One region of the Thalassolituus sp. genome, then DNA from elsewhere that is predicted to be linked to it. Evidence: predicted binding sites of a transcription regulator. Region 1 holds the regulator's gene; each other region holds the start of a gene.
What was found. The regulator FliA, encoded in region 1, starts transcription of late flagellar genes. The targets are predictions, from matches to a motif close to CTAAAGTTNNNNNNNNNNCNGCCGATA.
Positions count from the first base shown of each region.

Region 1 (6,798 bases):
ACGACGTGGAGCCCGTAGATCGCGTTGGGCTTGAAGTGGGTTATCGCCTGATTCCGCTGGTGGATAAAAACCAGGGCGGGCAACTACTCAGCCGCATTAAAGGCGTTCGTCGCAAACTGTCGCAGGAACTTGGCTTTCTCATTCCGTCGGTACATATTCGCGACAACCTTGATCTGTTGCCCAATCAGTACCGAATCACCCTGATGGGTGTCACGCTGGCGGAAGCAGAAATTCATCCTGAGCGTGAGCTGGCGATTAACCCAGGCCAGGTATACGGCAAAATCGAAGGTATGGCGACGACCGACCCAGCCTTCGGTATGGAAGCTTACTGGATCACGCCAGATCTGAAAGACCGGGCACAAACGCTTGGCTATACCGTCGTCGATGCCAGTACCGTGGTCGCAACGCATATGAATCAGAAGTTGCAGACTCATGCTCATGAATTGATTGGTCATGAGGATGCTCAGCACCTGGTAGATATGCTGGCGAAGACATCTCCGAAACTGGCCGAAGAATTGGTGCCCAACAAAGTCAGCATCAGTCAGCTTCTCGCGGTCCTGCAAAACCTGCTGCGTGAGCAGGTGCCTATCCGAGATCTGCGTTCTATCGCCGAGTCTTTGGCGAACTCTCCAGCTCAGAGTCAAGATATTGCCGCTCTCGTTTCTGCCGCTCGTTTGGCTCTGGCCCGCATGATTACTCAGAATATCTTTGGAAACACCGATGAACTGCCTGTGATGACGCTGGATCCGGGGCTGGAACAATTATTGCTGAAAAGCTTACAGCAGAGTGCTCAGCAGGGCAGCCAACAGGGGCTGGTTCTTGAACCAGGTATGGCAGACACCTTGCAACGCTCACTGAATGAATCGGTGCAGACACAAGAAGCGGCAGGCCGCCCAGCGGTGCTTCTGGTGACTTCGCAATTACGTCCGGCGATGTCGCAGTTCGTCAGGAACAGTATTCCGCAATTGCACGTACTGGCTTACCAGGAAGTGCCGGACAACAAGAGCATTACGATCGTTGCTGCCGTTGGTGGCAAGTCGTAACGAGGCTGAATTATGAAGGTAAAACGTTTCGTCGCAGACAACATGCAGCTGGCATTGAAAATGGTGTCGGCTGAGCTGGGCCCGGATGCGGTCATCGTATCCAGCCGACGCCTGGATAACGGCATGGAAGTTGTGGCCAGCAGCGAGATGCTGGGAGAGATCGATACGGCAAAGCAGAGCGAACTGGATCGTCAGCTGCGCCTTCAGCGTGAGCTGGAAGCGGCGAAGCAGGCAGCACGCGCGAGTGCCGCCCAGCGTCAGGAATATGCAGCTGACACTGCAGCGCATTATGCACCACAGCAAAGAGACTCTCAGCAAGCGTCAGCTCAGGTGAGTCGTACCGAAGCGGATGTGGCAGCCGCTACCCGACTGGCGGAGCAGGCTGTTGAAGAGCGTAAAAAATCAGAAGAAACCTACCAGACCCGCCTGCAGGAAATGCAGGGTGAATTGCGTGAGCTGAAAGACTGGCTGGTCAGCCATCAGGGCAGCGCATGGGATACCCGCCGTCCATTAACCTGGCAGCAGTCTCAGCTGTGGCAGCGTTGCCAGGACATTGGTCTCGAGCCCGCGTGGGCTGACAGGGTCGTTAGTATGAGCGATCAGAGTGGAGACCTTGAGCAGGCCTGGAAGTCCGCCTTGGGCGTTATCCAGAGCGATCTGCCGTTACTGCCTCAGGGCGTACTCGAAAAGGGCGGAACCATCGCCCTTGTCGGTCCGACCGGTGCAGGCAAGACAACTACTTTGGGCAAAATTGCTGCGCGATTTGTTCAGCGCCATGGGCCAGACTCGGTCGCCTTCGTGACGCTTGATAATTATCGCATGGCAGCGCATGACCAGTTGCAGGCGTTCGCCCGGATTCTGGGTGTCGAGATGAAAGTGGTGTTGCAGAATGGTGATCTGGTGAAAACGCTCAGCACGCTGCGCAAGAAGAAACTGGTATTGATCGATAGTGCCGGACTTGCCAGTCAGGACCCACATTTTTCGTCACAGTTGTCTATGCTTAAACAGACTGGTCGTGATGTTCGTAAGTTTCTGGTGCTGCCTCTGACAAGTCAGGCGCGTTGCCTTCAGGAGAACTACGAGCACTTCAAGCCAGCGGGGCTGGATGGTTGTATTTTCACCAAACTGGATGAGTGTTTCAGCCTGGGGGCTGGCCTCAGTGTTGCCGCTCTGACCCGCTTGCCACTGACCCTGATTACCGACGGCCCTCACATCCCGGATGATCTGCATTACCCGGATGCATCGAGATTGGTCAATCTGGCTGAGCAGATGGCTCGAATGGCGCGTACGCGCTGGCAGGCGGCAGAAGCAATGAATATGGCAACACAACAGCAAAGCTTTCAACACGGAGTTTAATTGAAGATGGCGAGTCATCCTGTACAGGTCATAGCAGTCACCGGCGGTAAAGGCGGTGTTGGCAAAAGCAATGTCTCCGTAAATCTTGGTATTGCCCTGTCTGAAATGGGCCGGCGTGTCGTTATTCTTGACGCCGACCTCGGTCTGGCAAATATCGATATTCTTCTCGGTATCAGCTCGAACAAGACAATTGAAAATGTGCTGCAGGGCGAGTGTGACCTGAGAGAAGTTCTGGTCAAAGGCCCCGGTGGTATCAGAATTGTGCCTGCCTCTTCGGGGACCCAGAAACTGTCGCAGTTGAATCCAATGGAACATGCCGGGCTGATTCAGGCGTTCAGTGATATCGGCGACGATATTGATGTACTGATCATCGATACGGCAGCGGGGATTTCAGATACTGTCCTGAGTTTTGTCCGCGCGTCACAGGAAGTTCTTGTGGTTGTGACTGATGAGCCGACTTCAATTACGGATGCGTACGCGCAGATTAAACTACTGAATCGCGATTACGGTCTGTTCCGTTTCCGTGTTGTTGCCAACATGGTGAAGTCACCACAGGACGGTATGGCTTTGTTTGCCAAGCTGACCAAAGTGACTGACCGTTTTCTTGATGTTGCTATGCAATACGTTGGCGCAGTCCCTTCGGACGATGCCGTTAAGCGTGCGGTACAGCGCCAGAAGGCGGTAATTGAAGCCTATCCACGGTCAAAAGCAGCGACGTCTTTCAGGGCGTTAGCTAAGAAGGTAGACAGCTGGCCGCTGCCATCAACGCCACGCGGGCATCTTGAGTTCTTCGTGGACCGGCTGGTTGATCAGGTAGGAGCATGACGGGTGTCGACGGGAAGTTGTCTGGTGTACTCCGACGTTCAGAATACTAATTTCGACGATCTGGTCCGGGAACACGCGGGTCTGGTGAAGCGGATTGCTCATCATCTGATGGGACGCTTACCGGACAGTGTGCAGGTAGATGACCTGATCCAGTCGGGCATGATAGGTTTGCTTGAAGCTGCGCGTAAATACGATGGCGGCAAAGGCGCGAGCTTCGAAACCTACGCCGGTATCCGGATTCGTGGGGCCATGCTCGACGAAATACGCAAAGGTGACTGGGCACCCCGTTCAGTGCATCGCAATGCCCGCCGTATCCAGGATGCGATTAAACAGGTTGAAGCAGTCAAAGGTCGTGATGCCGACGACAGTGAGGTTGCGGCTGTCCTTGGTATAAGCCAGGACGAGTACCACCAGATACTGAAGGATAGTGCGGGTTGTCGTCTGTTCAGTTATGAAGAGTTACTGGAAAACGACAGTTCTCCCGATCTGATGGATGACTCGACTCCGGGGCCAGGAAAAGGCATGGAGAGGGACGCATTTCGTCGCCAGTTGGGGGAAGCCATTTCAGGCCTGCCAGAGCGCGAGCAGCTCGTTCTTGCTCTTTACTATGACGAAGAGCTGAACCTCAAAGAAATTGGCGCTGTATTAGGCGTCAGCGAGTCTCGCGTGAGTCAGCTGCACTCTCAAGCCACACACCGTTTACGCGCGCGTCTGAGTGATTGGGCCTGATTTTTCCCTACCGGCGCATCCAGCGCTTTCAGACCATATCAGACGCCGTCATTATTCTTTTCTATTCTTTCTCTCTCTTTCTGGATAAACCGCTAACTGGGTCTAAACTTAATTCAGGACCGGCTTGGTTTGTAAAAGTCGTATATTGGAGGTCGTTTTGGACAAGAACATGAAAATTCTCATTGTGGATGATTTTTCAACAATGAGACGTATCGTCAAAAACCTGCTGCGTGATCTTGGTTTCACCAACACTCAGGAGGCAGACGATGGCACAACAGCGTTGCCGATGCTGCAGAATGGCGACTTCGATTTTCTGGTCACCGACTGGAACATGCCAGGGATGACAGGCCTGGATCTTCTCAAGCATGTGCGGGAAGACGAGCGCCTTAAAACTCTGCCAGTTCTGATGGTGACTGCGGAAGCCAAGCGCGATCAGATCGTTGCAGCGGCACAGGCAGGCGTGAACGGATACGTCGTTAAGCCCTTCACCGCGGCAGTACTTAAAGAAAAAATCGATAAGATTTTTGAACGCGTCGAAGGCTGATTAAAGGTAGCGCCATGGTGGATGTAAACCTGGACAATAAGGACAACCAGGTCGGCTCGGAGATACGCTCGCTTGCGGAGAATATGCTCGAACAGCTCGAGCAGGGAGATCTCGGTAAAGCAGTTGCTCTGGTAAACGACCTCAATCAGTTGCGTGATCGCACACTGTATAACGAGATCGGACGACTGACCCGTGCCTTGCATGAGTCGATCAAGAATCTGAATGTCGATACGGTTGGCGCCGCTTCTGATATTACCGAGACAACCGATAAGCTGACGTACGTTCTTGAAATGACGGATAAGTCAGCCAATCGCACGATGGATATCGCCGATGCCGGCGGCCCTTTGGCGGGCGCTATGGGCGATCGGGCAGCGGAACTTTCTGCTCGCTGGAAACGATTTATGAAACGCGAAATGAATACCTCCGAATTTCGCGAACTCAGTCGTGATATTGATGAATATCTTTCCAGCAGCGTTAAAGATTCGTCGGAAATAAAGAAACAGTTTTCTGAAATTGTCCTGGCTCAGGACTTTCAGGATTTGACCGGGCAGGTCATTCATAAAGTGATCAATCTGATTCGCGATGTGGAAGGACGCCTGGTCACACTGGTCTCGATGGCAGGGCAGGTTGATCAGATCACTGGCATCAACCATGAGTTTGAACAAAGCACGCCGGCGCCTGATAAAGGCCCGGATATTAACCCTGAAGGTCCACAGACCGATAGCAAAGCCGATGGTGTAGTGAGTAGCCAGGATGATGTCGATGATCTGTTGTCGAGCTTAGGGTTCTAGAGGAGCGGTTGAATGAGTTTCGATGCTGATGAAGAGATTCTCCAGGACTTTCTCGTAGAGGCGGGAGAAATCCTGGAACTGCTGTCAGAGCAGCTGGTGGATCTGGAGAACAGTCCAGACGATAAGGATCTCCTGAACGCAATCTTCCGTGGATTCCATACGGTAAAAGGCGGTGCTGGCTTTTTGCAGTTGAACCCTCTGGTGGATTGCTGCCATGCGGCCGAGAACGTGTTCGATACGCTTCGTAATGGCAAACGATCGGTGAATGCAGACCTGATGGATGTGGTTCTCAGTGCTCTGGATACCGTTAATGAAATGTTTGACTGTGTGCGTTCTGGTGAAATGCCAGAGCCCGCAGAGCAGAGCTTGCTGGATAATTTGCATCATCTGGCATTGCCTGAGGACGAAGCCCCAGCAGTTGAAGCTGCTGCAGTGGAAGAATCAGTAGTCGAAGAAGCTGAAGCGCCTTCTGCAGAAGGCACTTCAGCGGATGCGGACAACGGCGACATCACCGATGATGAATTTGAGCAATTGCTTGATGCGTTAGATGAAAAATCTGATGCTGCATCTGCTGCTACGGAGGCCCCTGCTGCCGCACAGAATACTGGTGATGATGACAACCTTTTTGGTGGGGATGATCTGTTCGACACCGACAGTGGACCTGTTGCATCAGCGTCTGACGATGAAATCACAGAAGATGAATTTGAAGCTCTGCTGGATCAGATTCATGGAAAAGGTAAGCCCGGCGATTCGTCGGCATCGAATAAGCCAGAAGCTCCGGCACCTGATGAACCAGAAAAAACAGCTACTCCAGAGTCGCCTGCTGCGTCAGTGCCATCGGCGGGGGGCGGTGACAGCGATCTGATTACTGATTCTGAATTTGAAGAATTGCTTGACCGCTTACACGGAAAAGGTAAGCCCGGTGCAACAGACATAACGGCATCACAGGGCTCATCTGCGGCAGTAGCTAACCCTCCTGCTGCGAAAGCGCCAGAAGAAACCGGCGCTAAAAAGCCTGAAGCAGCAACGCCGAAGCCAGCAGATACACCGGCCGCTAAGCCTGAGGCAGCAAAACCTGCGGCTAAATCTGCCGCTCCTGCTGCGTCCTCTGCACCCAAAGCGAAGCCGGACGCTCGCAAGAACGAAAAAGAGGCCATGGCCGAGGCGACTGTCCGTGTTGATACTAAGCGTCTCGATGACATTATGAACATGGTGGGTGAGCTCGTACTGGTGCGTAACCGCCTGGTTCGTCTGGGACTCAAGAGCAGCGATGAGTCGATGGCGAAAGCGGTCGCCAATCTGGATGTGGTCACAGGTGATCTTCAGTCGTCCGTGATGAAGACGCGGATGCAACCGATCAAGAAAGTCTTTGGGCGTTTTCCCCGTGTTGTTCGGGATCTTGCGCGACAGCTTAAGAAAGAAATTAACCTCGAATTGCGTGGTGAAGAAACGGATCTGGATAAAAACCTGGTGGAAGCACTCGCAGATCCACTGGTTCACCTTGTACGTA
Region 1 is NZ_CFHJLR010000017.1:33,128-39,925, forward strand. Features, by position in the region: gene flhA (flagellar biosynthesis protein FlhA) at 1-1,043, shown strand, start outside; gene flhF (flagellar biosynthesis GTPase FlhF) at 1,056-2,399, shown strand; gene AC5E51_RS12355 (MinD/ParA family protein) at 2,406-3,224, shown strand; gene AC5E51_RS12360 (RNA polymerase sigma factor FliA) at 3,246-3,953, shown strand; gene cheY (chemotaxis response regulator CheY) at 4,123-4,497, shown strand; gene AC5E51_RS12370 (protein phosphatase CheZ) at 4,512-5,288, shown strand; gene AC5E51_RS12375 (chemotaxis protein CheA) at 5,301-6,798, shown strand, end outside.

Region 2 (6,798 bases), on a different contig from region 1:
CCAGCTCATTCAGAAAGGCGTGCTCGGCTTTGCATGTCGGGCACCAGGTTGCCCACACATTCACCAGGGCCGGTTGCCCCTGCAGATCTTTCGTTGTCAGGGTTCTGCCGTCTTCGACGACACCCAGCTCGAATTCCGGAAATGGCTTACCGATAAGCGGTGACGGCAGACTGGTTTTATCTTCGATACCCAGGCCAACCCAGAAGACCAACCCCATCAGAGCGAAGATGACCAGCGGGATAAATAGCAGCAGACGGTTCATGCCAGCTTCTCCTTTTTCTGACGACGGCGGTAACGCTTATCCAGCACGGCCATAAAGCCACCGAGCGACATAAAGATAGCGCCCAGCCATACCCAACGCATGTAAGGTTTAACCTGTAGACGCATCCCCCAGGCGTCACCTTCCAGGGCTTCACCCATAGAGATGTAAACATCACGGAACAGAGTGACGTCTATCGCAGCCTCGGTCATAACGCTGCCTCGGGCGTGATAACGGCGCTTTTCCGCAGTCAGCACTTCAATATTCTTACCTTCTTTATAGAGGTTGAAACGCGTCGCTTGCGATGTGTAGTTAGGCCCATCTATCGTTCCGGCTTCAGTAAATTCGAACTGATAATCACCCAGAGTTTCTACCTGCCCCGGTACCATGCGCACCGATTTATCGATGCTGTAATTGGACACCATAGTGACGCCGATAATCGTCACAGCAACACCCACGTGAGCGATCACCATGCCCAGATAACTCACACCGAGTGAAGGTATTTTGCCTAAACGGCCTCTCGATTTTTTCCACACATCGGCACAGGTTGCAAAGATCAGCCAGAAAGAGATACCCAGCCCAAGAACCACACTGCCGTTCACAGCCTCAGACAGCAGCAGCGCCACAACAATCGCGAACACGATGGCCAGAACGCCTGCGATCCAAAGCTGGCCGCCGAGTCGACTGACACGATCGGACTTCCAGCGGGTCATAGCACCCACGCCCATCAATAGCGCCAGCGCCACGGTCAAAGGAACAAACATGGTATTGAACCAGGCCGCGCCTACCGACAGCTTACCCAGCCCCATAAAATCGTACACCAGCGGGTACAGTGTGCCGGTCAGTACCGCCAGAGCCATCACCACCAGCAACAGGTTGTTGACCAGCAGTGCGGTCTCCCGCGAGACAACGTCATACCGCCCCACCGAGGCGACGGTCGGCGCCTTGAGCGCGTAAAGCAGCAAGGAGCCGCCAACACATATCCCTAACAAGGCAAGAATGAATACGCCCCGCTCCGGGTCGGATGCGAATGCATGCACCGACGTAAGAACGCCAGAACGCACCAGAAAAGTCCCCAACAGACTCAGAGAGAAGGCAAAAATCGCAAGCAGCACCGTCCAGCTTTTAAACAGACCACGCTTTTCTGTCACAGCAAGAGAGTGCAGTAACGCCGTTGCTACCAGCCAGGGCATAAGCGATGCATTCTCTACCGGGTCCCAGAACCACCAGCCGCCCCAGCCGAGTTCGTAGTACGCCCACCAGCTTCCCAGAGCAATACCGACGGTCAGAAAGATCCAGGCAGCCGTGGTCCATGGGCGTGACCAGCGTGCCCAGGCAGCATCAAGGCGGCCGCTCATAAGTGCTGCGAGTGCGAAAGCGAACGCAACCGACAGACCCACATAGCCCATATACAGTGTCGGTGGGTGTACGATCAGACCAAAATCCTGCAGCAGCGGATTCAGGTCAGCACCGTCCTGCGGCGGGCTTGGCAGAATACGCGCAAAGGGGTTGGAGGTTTCCAGGGTAAACAGGATAAAGCCAACCGATACCATCCCCATGATCGACAGCACACGCGCAACCATATCCAATGGCAGTGAGCGACTGAGTAAAGCAACGGCCACGCCCCACAGGCCCAGCATAGTGACCCACAGCAGCAGCGAGCCCTCGTGAGCCCCCCAGACGGCACTGATTTTATAAGGCGTAGGCAGCAGGCTATTGCTGTTAGCGGCCACGTAAGCAACCGAAAAATCATCCATCACGAAACTGGTCGCCAGTAATACCAGACTGATCACCAGAAACAGCGCCTGACCGACGGCCAGTGGGCGCGCATAGCCCATCAACCAGAGCTGTCCACGGTTCACACCGAACAGTGGAACGATGACCTGCAGGACGGCCATAATGAAGGCCAGTATCAGTGCAAACTGCCCGATCTCCGGCAGATGAAGCATTGCGGTATTCAGCATCAGTAGCTTGCCTCCTTGGCCGCCGCTTCCATCTGAGCTTTACCGTCCTGATGGGCTTGCTCCAGCGCTGCCTGAACTTCAGGCGGCATGTAATTTTCATCGTGTTTCGCCAGGACTTCTGAAGCGACAAACAATCCTTCTGTGTTCACCTCGCCCAAGGCCACAATCCCCTGACCTTCACGGAACAGGTCCGGCAGGATACCGTCATAGAAAACAGGCACTTCAGACTGACCATCGGTCACACGGAAGGTAACCCCAAGCCCCTGCTGATCACGTTCAACGCTTCCTTCAACGACCAGACCACCCGCACGAATCGTGCGACCCGGAGGCACTTCACCGTTAGCAATCTGAGTCGGCGTCTGAAACAGATTGATGTTCTGTGACAGTGAATACATGGCCAGCCCGACCGCAGATGCTACAGCCAGAACCAGAAACAGAATCAGATGCAGACGTTTTTTACGCTGAGGGTGCATTACGCTTCTCCCGACGCAGACGCTGGGCCTGCTCTTTCAGTAAACGACGGCGATGCAGAATCGGCTGCATCACAACAAAGGCGATGATCACGGCGGTCAGTCCGTACGAAAGCCAGACATAAAAGCCGTGCTTTCCCATCGCGATAAATTCAGCTAACGAAGAAAATTCCATCAGGACTCCAGAATCTTTCGAACCCACTGGCGTTTACGCTCATGCCAGAGGATTTCGTTACGTGTACGCAAAATGACAACCAGTGCGAAAAACAGATAAGTACTGACAATCATGATCAGCAATGGCCAGAGCATATCCGGGTGCATGGACGGTTTCTCGGTCAACTTGAGGGTGGCTGGCTGATGCAGCGTGTTCCACCACTCCACCGAATACTTAATTATCGGAATATTCACCAGACCGACCAGCGCGAGAATAGCGCCCGCCTTGTATGACGCTTCCTCTGAATCCATCGCCTGCTGCAGCGCCATCACGCCGAAGTAAAGAAACAGCAGCATCAACATAGACGTCAGGCGCGCATCCCAGACCCACCAGGTGCCCCAGGTCGGTTTACCCCAGATAGCCCCCGTCAACAGCGCGATCAGGCAGAATGCCGCACCGACAGGCGCAATCACCTTCGCCACCCATGCCGCCATTTTCATGCGCCAGATCAGATACACCGCACCGGCAACCGCCATCATCATATAGGCACTCTGAGCCAACAGAGCCGCAGGTACATGGATGTAGATAATTCTGAAGCTATCGCCTTGCTGATAATCTGCAGGCGCGTACAACAAACCAAGCACCAGACCGACAATCGCCGAGCCACCTGCCGCTAACGCTAGCCAGAAGATCCAGCGCTCGGTCATTTCATAGAACCACTTAGGTGATCCGAGTCGATGATAGAGTCGTACAAGCCACTGCCACATATTCAGTTACCGCGATAAATTCAGTTTTAAGGCTGCACCAGCAGCAAAAGGGGTTAATGCGAGAGCCAGCGCTAACATGGCCCCCAACATAGCAACCTGGCCATTGTAAGCCATTCCGATCCCGGCGTGATAAACCGCACTGGCTGCAAAGATCAGCACAGGGACGTACAGAGGCAGAATCAACAGCGTCAGTAACAGGCCGCCGCTTCTCAGACTGGCAGTCAGCGCGGCCCCGACGGCGCCCAGCAGACTCAAAACCGGAGTACCCACTGCCAGACTGATAAACAAGGCGAAATAGGCGTGCTCCGGCAGATGCAGCATCACACCTAATAAAGGCGACATCAGAGTCAGAGGCAGGCCGCTGATGCACCAGTGCACCAAGGCTTTTCCAAGCGACATCGCATACAGAGATTCACCCGATGCCAGCCATTGCTCCAGTGAACCGTCTTCAACGTCCGCACGATACAGGGAGTCTAACGACAACAGCGTCGCCAACAAGGCGGCTACCCAGATCACGCCGCCCGCGATTTTTGAGAGAAACTCAGGATTCGGGTCGACCGCCATCGGAAACAAAGCCGCGACCATCAGGAAAAACATCAGCGGGTTTGCCCACTCACCAGGGTTTCTGGCAGCCAGCAAGAGGTCTCGACGAACCGTAGCCCGAACCAGGCTCATGCGACACCTCCGAGCTCTATCCGGCGTAATCCCGGAATACCCTCCAGCGCGTGATGGCTGGTGATGATCACAGCACCACCGTTCGATACGTGAGACTGCAGTTCGCGCTCAAGCCATGAAACACCGTCCTTATCCAGAGCGGTAAAAGGTTCGTCCAATATCCAGAGTGGGGCCTTGCTGACTTTTAAACGTGCGAGCGCAACACGGCGTTGCTGACCGGCCGAGAGTTGCAGGCAGGGAGTATGCTCGTAACCCGCCAACGCGACCTGTTCGAGAGCGTCCCAGAGTTCCTCTTCCGATGCTTTATCCTGCGCGGTCAACCAACGTAGATTCTCGAGTGCGGTCAGGGATTTTTTTACCGCGGACAGATGTCCCATATACAAGCGGTGATGGGCATACTCAGAGTACACCGTCGTCATAGGCGCATTGTGCCAGAGCAGTTGCCCATTGAAATCGCGGTTCAGCCCGGCCAGCAACCTCAGTAACGTCGTTTTACCGGCACCATTAGGACCTGCCAGCTGGATCAGCTCACCATCTGAGATACTCAGCGACAGCCCTTCGAAAAGGACACGGTCATCACGCTCGCAATAGAGTTCGCTCGCGCTGAGTAATGTTTGCTGGGCGCCCTGCTGTGGCGTCATCAGAACCTCGATTTCCGGGCCATACTATGGCCAAATAAGTGAAGCGCCAGCGAGTCATCAATAAATCTGGCGCACGCATTATACCGAAAAAGCCAACGACAACGCTGAGCCAGCGCAATAAAGATTTGTCAATCTGCGCCGATAAGGTGAACTATGAAAACACCTGATATGCCCCTGATACAGAGCGCGCTGACAAAGGCTGTACGCAGCGAAACGTCAGGGGCTTCTTCTGCGCGCTCATCGTCAGCTGCTTCGTCGGGCCCTTCCGCGAAATCAGACGTCGAGTTTTCAGCCACAGTGACAGCGAGTCGGCGTACTCCTGAGCCCCCAACATCCGGTCGCCAGACGAGCGCTGACGTCACTGATAGCGCGAAGAATAACGTCAGAGAAAACGGCCCACGCGACAGAAACGCCTCAAGCCCAAATAACTGGCAGATCACAGTCACCTCTCAAGGGAAGTCGCTGAACCTTCAGAGCTCGCATCCCTTACCGGTAGGCGCCGAAGTATCATTGCGAGTGACCGAACAAACACCGCCCAGTGTCGTAATTACAGACATTAAACTTCCACAGAGTCAGGTGTCACAGACATCGGCTAACCCTACCGCTCAGGCCTCCGGGAATACTTCACTGGCCTCACAGTTACAGTCGATGGCGCAACAGCTGCAATTAACCGCCGCGCTCCAGCTCGCCAGAGCCAGCAATGGCATAACCACGTCCTCTGCCATCCTCCAGCAGAACCCAACCTCCGTCTCTGGCGCTGCAACGTCTTCCACAGCAGCGTTACCGGATACGATAAAAGCCTTACTGATGGCGCGTGCTGGCTGGTCGCAAGGGAGTTCACTACCGACAGGATCCGTAGCAACATCATCAGGACAGCCTCCAGCCCAGGCTGCCTCAGTATCTAACGGGTATTCAGTCGGTGGCAGTGCTGGACTGCGAGGCCCCTCTGTCGCAACAACCTCTACCCCCGACTACAGTGCCGTTCTGCGTGCTGTGTTAAATGACCTGACATCTGCCGGAGCTAACAGAAATAGCCAGTCCAGCCTGTTGCAACCGACCGAGGCGTTAGTCAGAAACCTGCCCGATGCGGCGCAACTCAGTTCACCATCAGGCCTTCACAAAGCCATATCCAATAGCCCACTGAATTACGAGAGCCAGTTATTTCGTCTTGCTGCGACACCGCATGGCAGTGCTTCTGCGTCCGGTGAGTCTGCATCCTCCCCGACAACCGTCGCTTCTGTTTTTAAGACGCTCTGGAACAAGGCCGCGGCACACGCTGGTGCTCCGGCAAGTTCAACGGCCAGCTCCGCGGCGAGCGGCGCATCAGAGTCTTTACGTCAGTCCGTCAGCACCGACAACTCTGCGATCACCAGGCCATCGCTGCTCTCTGCGATTGAAACACTGCAGAAGCAACTGTCTTCTGACAGCCCGGCTAATTCTGAGACAAGTGCCGCCCAGCTGGCCGCTCTGCTAAGTAGCTCACCGGCCAGTTCAACCGCCAGTTCAATACTGCAAAGCTCGCCGATCATTCCCGGCGATAACCTCAAAGGATTACTCCTGTTTATATTGGGACGGAGTCAGAACCACCCAGCCTCCACGTCAGAAGGCGCTGCAGGAAGCGCTACGATGGCAGCGGCACGATCAGGCGCCCAGACCAATCCATTGGCAGGTGCGCTCAACGAGGGGCTGCGCCCCGAAACCTTCCGTTTACTGCAGACCGCCCTGTCCCAGACCGAATCCGAGCAGGTTCGCCTGGTGCAGACACAGGATACAACTCAGTATCAGGTCCCCCTGATGTGGCGGGACAACGACACGATCAAGCAGGACCTGCTGTGCCTTAAACGAGATGACGATCAAGGCGCACCTGA
Region 2 is NZ_CFHJLR010000012.1:75,421-82,218, forward strand. Features, by position in the region: gene AC5E51_RS10120 (DsbE family thiol:disulfide interchange protein) at 1-262, opposite strand, end outside; gene AC5E51_RS10125 (heme lyase CcmF/NrfE family subunit) at 259-2,223, opposite strand; gene ccmE (cytochrome c maturation protein CcmE) at 2,223-2,696, opposite strand; gene ccmD (heme exporter protein CcmD) at 2,680-2,868, opposite strand; gene AC5E51_RS10140 (heme ABC transporter permease) at 2,868-3,614, opposite strand; gene ccmB (heme exporter protein CcmB) at 3,621-4,289, opposite strand; gene ccmA (cytochrome c biogenesis heme-transporting ATPase CcmA) at 4,286-4,930, opposite strand; gene fliK (flagellar hook-length control protein FliK) at 5,084-6,798, shown strand, end outside.
Region 2: a site for FliA is predicted at 5,048-5,074, ahead of fliK (flagellar hook-length control protein FliK). Genes of this name have one in related genera too.

Region 3 (6,798 bases), on a different contig from region 1:
CTTTGTCGCCTGTCAGACCAACGATGCCAAATTCACCAGCACTACCGTTACGGTCCACTCTGGTGACTATGAGCTTCGCACGAAAGGACGCGTCATCCGCTTCGACGGTCACCTTAAAGTACTGCCACCTGCTGGCAGCAAGGGCGACGATGATGTTCTGCTCCCTGACGTTCAGGAAGGTGATGTTCTCAAATTGGAAGAGCTTGAACCGAAGCAGCACTTTACTAAACCTGCTCCACGCTTCTCTGAAGCAGCGCTGGTTAAAGAACTCGAGAAGCGTGGCATTGGCCGACCTTCTACCTATGCTTCGATTATTTCGACCATTCAGGATCGTGGTTATGTCAGCCTGAAAGGACGACGCTTCTACGCTGAGAAGATGGGCGATATTGTCACCAGTCGTCTGACAGAAAACTTCACCGACCTGATGGACTACAGCTTTACTGCCACGATGGAAGAAAAGCTGGATGAAATCGCCGACGGTGATGCTAACTGGAAGGCGGTACTGAACAACTTCTACAACGACTTCACCGATAAGCTGGAAGAAGCTGGCAGTGAAAATGGCATGCGTCCGAACGATCCTGTCGACACGGACATTGAGTGTCCTACCTGTAGTCGCCATATGCAGATTCGTAATGGTTCTACCGGTGTATTCCTCGGCTGCTCAGGTTACAGCCTGCCACCGAAGGAACGCTGCACCCAGACACTGAACCTGATTCCCGGTGATGAAGTCATCAGCGCTGACGAAGATGACGAGGCAGAAAGCCGCCGCCTGATGGATAAGCGTCGTTGTAAGATCTGTGATGCCGCCATGGAAAGTTACCTGCTGGATGAAAAACGCAAAGTACACATCTGCGGCAATAACCCGGACTGCGAAGGCTTCGAAGTTGAGGAAGGTCAATTCCGCATCAAAGGTTACGACGGTCCAACGCTCGAGTGCGACAAGTGCGGTTCTGAAATGCAGCTCAAGTCTGGCCGCTTTGGTAAGTACTTTGGCTGCACTAATGACGAGTGTAAGAACACGCGTAAACTGCTGAAAAACGGTGAAGCTGCGCCGCCTAAGATGGACCCGGTCCCGATGCCGGAGCTGCAATGCGAAAAAGTGGAAGATACCTACGTACTACGTGACGGTGCCAGCGGTCTTTTCCTCGCAGCCAGCCAGTTCCCACGCAAACGTGAAACCCGTGCACCACTGGTATCAGAGATCATTCCTCACAAAGATGAGATCGATCCTAAGTACCACTTCCTGATGAGTGCGCCGGAAAAAGACAGCGATGGCAATCCGACCATTATTCGCTACAGCCGTAAGTCCAAAGAACAATACGTGATGACGGAAAGCGAAGGGAAAGCGACCGGCTGGAGCGCAACCTGGGACGGCAAACAGTGGAACATCACTGAAAAGAAAAAAGCGGCCCCGAAAAAAGCTGCAACGAAAAAAACCGCTGCGAAGAAAACTACCGCTAAGAAGGCAGCGGCTAAAAAAGCGGCGGATAAAAAGTCTGCTGAATAAGCCACTTGCAACAAGAACGGCCAAAGGTGCTATCAAGGCGCCTTAAGCCCCATAAAAAGGCCTTAAATGCGGCCTTTTTTTAATAATTTCTTCTTATATCTTTCATCGTTTTCTCACTGGTAGTCTGAAAGTCTCTGAGTTCAGAGAACTACTTACCTGTTCGCAGGTTTCGGATATCACAAAAGGAAACATAAAAAATGAAAGGATTTATTGCTCTCTTCGCTCTTGCCATCTCCCTGGCCTTCTCTTCAGTTCATGCCGAAGAGCCAAACGGCCCGGTCAATATCAACACAGCCTCTGCTGAAGAGCTCAGCGAATTAAAAGGCGTTGGTAAAACGAAAGCAGAAGCCATCGTTGCTCACCGCAACGAGCATGGTGAGTTCAGCAAGGTCGAAGACCTTACTCAAGTCAAAGGGATTGGCGAATCGATTCTGAAGTCTAACCGCCCATTGCTGAGCCTCGAGTAAAACCTGAAAAATCAGGCAATAAAAAGGAGGCTACGGCCTCCTTTTTACTTTTATTTATATTTTTAACCCAAGCTCTCTGGAGCTTATTCAACGAAAGTGCAACGACCCCACTCGCAACGCACAATACTCAGAGGCTGATCATCACACTCAACGTTGTAGATTTCGTAAGGCCACTCACCTTTAATCAGGCTTACACCTGAGCGGTCGCAGCTTTGCTGGTCAGACAGCTTTTCAACAACGTAGAGCGAACGTCCGTAACGCTTACCAGTTGCTGTTTCAACCATGCCTTTGCGCTCACGGTAAGTACCCTGCTCACTCGCAGCGGTAGCCTCCAGACTGGCCAGAGCCTGCTGAATATCCTCTGAGCCTTTAATATCCCACTTGCCTGCCTGATATTCTCCAAGGATCTTCACACACAGAGCTTCTTTATCGGAAGCGCCGTCGAGCTTGTTACGCACCGTCTGCACGGCGCGTTCCTGTACTTCCCAGGTGAGCCCCATGGCGACCCGGGCTCCCGTATCCAGACGGGTATCAGTCACGGTAATCAGGTTGTAAGCGAGACCGAAGTCCGCAGCCTCGACAGCATCACCGTTGCGTTGCCACCAGTCTGCTCGTGCAGTTTCCGCGGCGTAATTAGCGCGACCACTAACCGCAGCGCATTCATAACGCCAGGTATTCATCATGGTATCGGCCTGAAGCGCGTAAAAAATAGCGTCCCCTTTGGGAGAGAGTTGGTTACTTGCGCAACCCGTCAAAAAGGCCGCTGCCGCAAAAACAGAAAACAATGCTCTGGTCATTTTGATTCCTTATCTGAAGCGCTGAACAAAGCGCGGACCTCAAGTGCCGTAAACGGCCAGTTAAGTTCTTCGCCCGTTATTTCGTTACGAAGGACAGGTATCCGCAGACCGTAAAGATCTACGCCACCTTCAATATCGGTAATATCTTCAATGTATACGGTCACCGCAAGGCCCTCTGCGCCCTCAGTCACAATTGCAGCAGCCTGATCACACAGGTGGCACTCGGAAGTACCAAGAAGAACGTAGCTCAAGGATGGTTTACCGAAATAAAAACAGGTAGGAAAGTATACCGCCGCCAGACGTGTAATCCTATCTGGCGACATGTTGGCCGGTTTCTATCCGGCCAGAAGAGAATCAACGATTAAGCAGCTTACTCAGACCATCGTTAAATTGGCGCAATGCGTCCAGCCGAGATTCGTCCGGAGCCAGCGCCTCGAGCATTTTCTGCAAGGTATCTTTTGGCTCAGCAAGCGGTCTCGCGCGATCCAGGGCTTCGGTATAACTCTTAACGTAGTCGGTAATCATGTTCTGCTGCGACTCAAGGCGCTGCGTTGGTAACGACGGGCCAGATTCCCCGTAGGCACGAGAAACGCTCGAGAAGCTTCGCTGGCGCAGCTCCAGGCTCATAGACGCCAGTTCGTTACCATCAAAGCCTAGCTGCATGGCCTCCTCGAGTGCCGCACCCAGGTCGCCACCGTAAAAAGTCTCACTCAGTTTGCCCACGTCTTCGAACAGTGTTTGCAGGGCGTTAAGCTCACCTTCATCAAGGTTGCCATCAATCTGCATATCAAACCGGCTGGAAAATGCACTCGCAGTGAGGCTCATACCCGGCGTAGTCAGGCTGATGCCGCCCTCTTTCTGACGAAAATTCACCGTCACTTTGTCACCGTCGCGGGTCACGACCTCAAGCGACAGGCTCTGTGATGATCTGGTGCCAGCAAGAGTAAAACCTGTGGGGGCTGCGCTTTGCGGAGCGTCATCACGCTCAGGGACTTTGGGTGCCAGTAAATCTGGTTTCTCTCCGGCCTCAATCTGCTTCAGCCCTTCGGCAATGAGCGCTTCGCCCTTATCGATATCGGCTGCCAGAGACTCATCAAGGCGACCTAAGTCTTCAAGAATTGCACGCGCTTCACCGTAGCCTTTAGCGATCCCCTCGCGGGCCGCCTCCAGACGTTCAGCAATGCGCTCCTCGGAGGCTCCCTCTGCGCGAAGGCCTTCCACACTCTGATAGACATGGCGAAGTATATTGGTCGCTGTGACTTCCGGGCTTTGGGTAGAAACAGGCTGGGCAGACTTAGTATTCGCTACCTCAGCAGACTTATCGGCCTGTGCCAAACGATTTACTGCGCCTTGCGACTGGGACGAATCCTGCGGAGACCGCTGAAGATTGCCCAGGCTCTTGCCGTAGTTCTGAAAACCCGCACTGGAGAATGATGAAAAGGACGGAATGTTCATAGCAAGCTCCGCAGTAACCGATGAATGTGACTTCTGTATCGGTCACGGAGCTGTTTTCTTGAGTAGAAATCGCCTGTTCAGCGAATATTTACATTAAGTTGGCGTGTGCTGTCCGGATGACGCAGATCAATCAGCTACGGCGGATGTTGCGATACTCAACCGGCGTCTGATTTGTCCAGCGCTTGAAGGCCCGATAGAAGGTACTGGGTTCAGAAAAGCCGGTGAGGTAGACGATCTCATCAATGCTTTCATCGGTACCTGACAACAGGCGCTTGGCCAGGTTGCAGCGGTAGTCCGCGAGCAATTGATTAAAGTTGGTCCCTGCCTCAGTCAGACGCGTTCTTAGTGTGCGGGGCTTCATGTCCAGACGCCCCGCCACATCATCAAGATTGACCCGACCTGTCTCGAGTACTTCACCAAAAACCTTGTACACACGCGAGACGACGTCCTGACGCTCCAGCTTGGCAACGTGCTCACTGGCTAGTTTTTCATGCAGTTGCAGTAACTCAGGTTCGGCATGCAGTGACGGCAGATCCAGAAGACTGTCATCAAACCGGATACGGTTTTCACTGCACCCGAAACGCACATCGCAATCAAAAATACGGTGGTGTTCTGCGCAATTCTCTGGTGCTGGATGCGTAAATTCAATTGCTGCCGGGCGGAATTGCTCGTCGGTCACATACTCAAAGAAGCGCACCAGCCCAAGAACCATGCATTCATTAAGGTGACGAAGGCCGGTCACTTTGTCACTGGCTGATTCAACTTTTACAGATGCCTGATGGCTATCGATCTCAATACTCGCCTGAGAGGCATCGCTCAACAGACGCTGGTAACTCAACGCCCGTTTCAGCCCTTCTCCGAAAGTTGGACTCGACAAAAAGAGGTACTGCAACACCTGTCCTTTGTAGACAGGCATGTTTTCGCCGAGGTGAATACCAATATCCGGGTCCCCGGAGACGTCCTCCATCACACTCCAGAAAATAATCTGAGCGTCATGCGGAGTACGCAGATTGCGGTCCTGCAGAACCTCAGGCGTAACGCCCAGGCGCTGCCAGACTTCATCAGCATTGATCCCCATCTTTAACATCGCATGATGCGCCAGCTGGATCATAATGCCGGAGTCACGCAATTCAGCCATTCCACCAGACATAAGTGTTTGATATTCCAAAAAGAAGAGAGTGCGATTTTGCCAGATACTCGGCCGTCTGCAAGCCTTATTGACCGATCTGACGCAGAACCCGAGTGATTGCGCCAATGGTGATCCGCTCTGGCCGGCCTACTATCTGGCTTGATATGTGTCAAAAAAGAGTTTTTTCAGGACTTTATTTATGTATCACGCTACCCGTATTGAGTTAAAAAAGCTTCCGAGCGTTGCAAATCACACTGTGCGCTCTGCGTTTTCACGCAACACCAACATCCGCAACCCTGAGTTGCCAAATATGGATGCGGTCATTTACGGCCACGTCCCAAGCAAAAAAAACGTCAAAGATTACGCCAGTATCTGTGGCTTCGATACCAAGAGCGAACTGCTGCCGATTACCTATCCGCACGTCGCTGCGTTCAAGTTGCACATGGAGCTGATGCTGCATCGTTCCTTCCCACTAGGGATTATGGGAATGGTTCACGTGACCAATAAGATCACCCAGCACCGCGGCATCAAGCTGGGCGAAGCGCTTGACGTGCGTGCTTTCTTTGCTGGTTCAAACCGCACACACAAAGGTCTGGAGGTCAGCCTTCGCACCGAAATCCGTGTGGGTATGGAGCTTGTCTGGGAAGGCCTCAGCACGTACCTGGCGTTACTGCCAAGCAAAGGCGTCGAGAAGAAAGAAGCCGAGCAGGTTCTCCCGGAGAATCCTGAGTACACTGACAGCGAAACCTGGACCCTGCCGTCAAACCTCGGCCTGAAGTATGGTCCTATTGCCGGTGACCCGAACCCTATTCACTGGGGCGTTATCGCTGCCAAAGCGTTCGGCTTCAAACGTCACCTTGCTCACGGTATGTGGACTAAAGGTCGCGCTGCAGCGAGCGTTCACAAGATGCTGGGCTCAGATGCCGCAGAAATCTACGTTGAATTTAAACGTCCGATTTTCCTGCCAGCCAAAGTGGAGCTGCACTCAGGCAAAAAAGATCAGGAAATTGACTTCGAAGTAGCGGCAACCCGCAACGACGATGTCCACCTTGCAGGCTACATTAAAGCCCTATAAACCGAACGACAGTACAGCCACGTACTGATCAGTGCCCGGGCTCAACCGGGCACTTACTTATCCCCTACAATCTCATCATCAGAACTCACAGGGTTTCCACCAGACAACCACTGCATCGCATCGTCGTAATGACTGAAAAGCCTGACGGGATAAGCTGGCGCATGGTACGACAGAAACATCGAGGTAAGGTGTTGCAGCATAAACGAATCACCGATCACAGCAACGGCCCTGGTAGAGGCTTGTACTAAGGGGTTTGATGCGTATATCTGAACTTCGAAATCAACAGTAAGAACATCTGGAGCAATGATAGCGACCAGCTTGGGTGACATGCCGGCCCTGTGCACGCGCTGCTTGTAGAGAGTGCGCAT
Region 3 is NZ_CFHJLR010000012.1:18,448-25,245, forward strand. Features, by position in the region: gene topA (type I DNA topoisomerase) at 1-1,507, shown strand, start outside; gene AC5E51_RS09910 (ComEA family DNA-binding protein) at 1,705-1,974, shown strand; gene AC5E51_RS09915 (hypothetical protein) at 2,058-2,771, opposite strand; gene AC5E51_RS09920 (glutaredoxin family protein) at 2,768-3,022, opposite strand; gene AC5E51_RS09925 (DUF5610 domain-containing protein) at 3,126-4,226, opposite strand; gene AC5E51_RS09930 (AraC family transcriptional regulator) at 4,357-5,376, opposite strand; gene AC5E51_RS09935 (MaoC family dehydratase) at 5,555-6,430, shown strand; gene AC5E51_RS09940 (SpoIIAA family protein) at 6,484-6,798, opposite strand, start outside.
Region 3: a site for FliA is predicted at 4,263-4,289, ahead of AC5E51_RS09925 (DUF5610 domain-containing protein). Genes of this name have one in related genera too.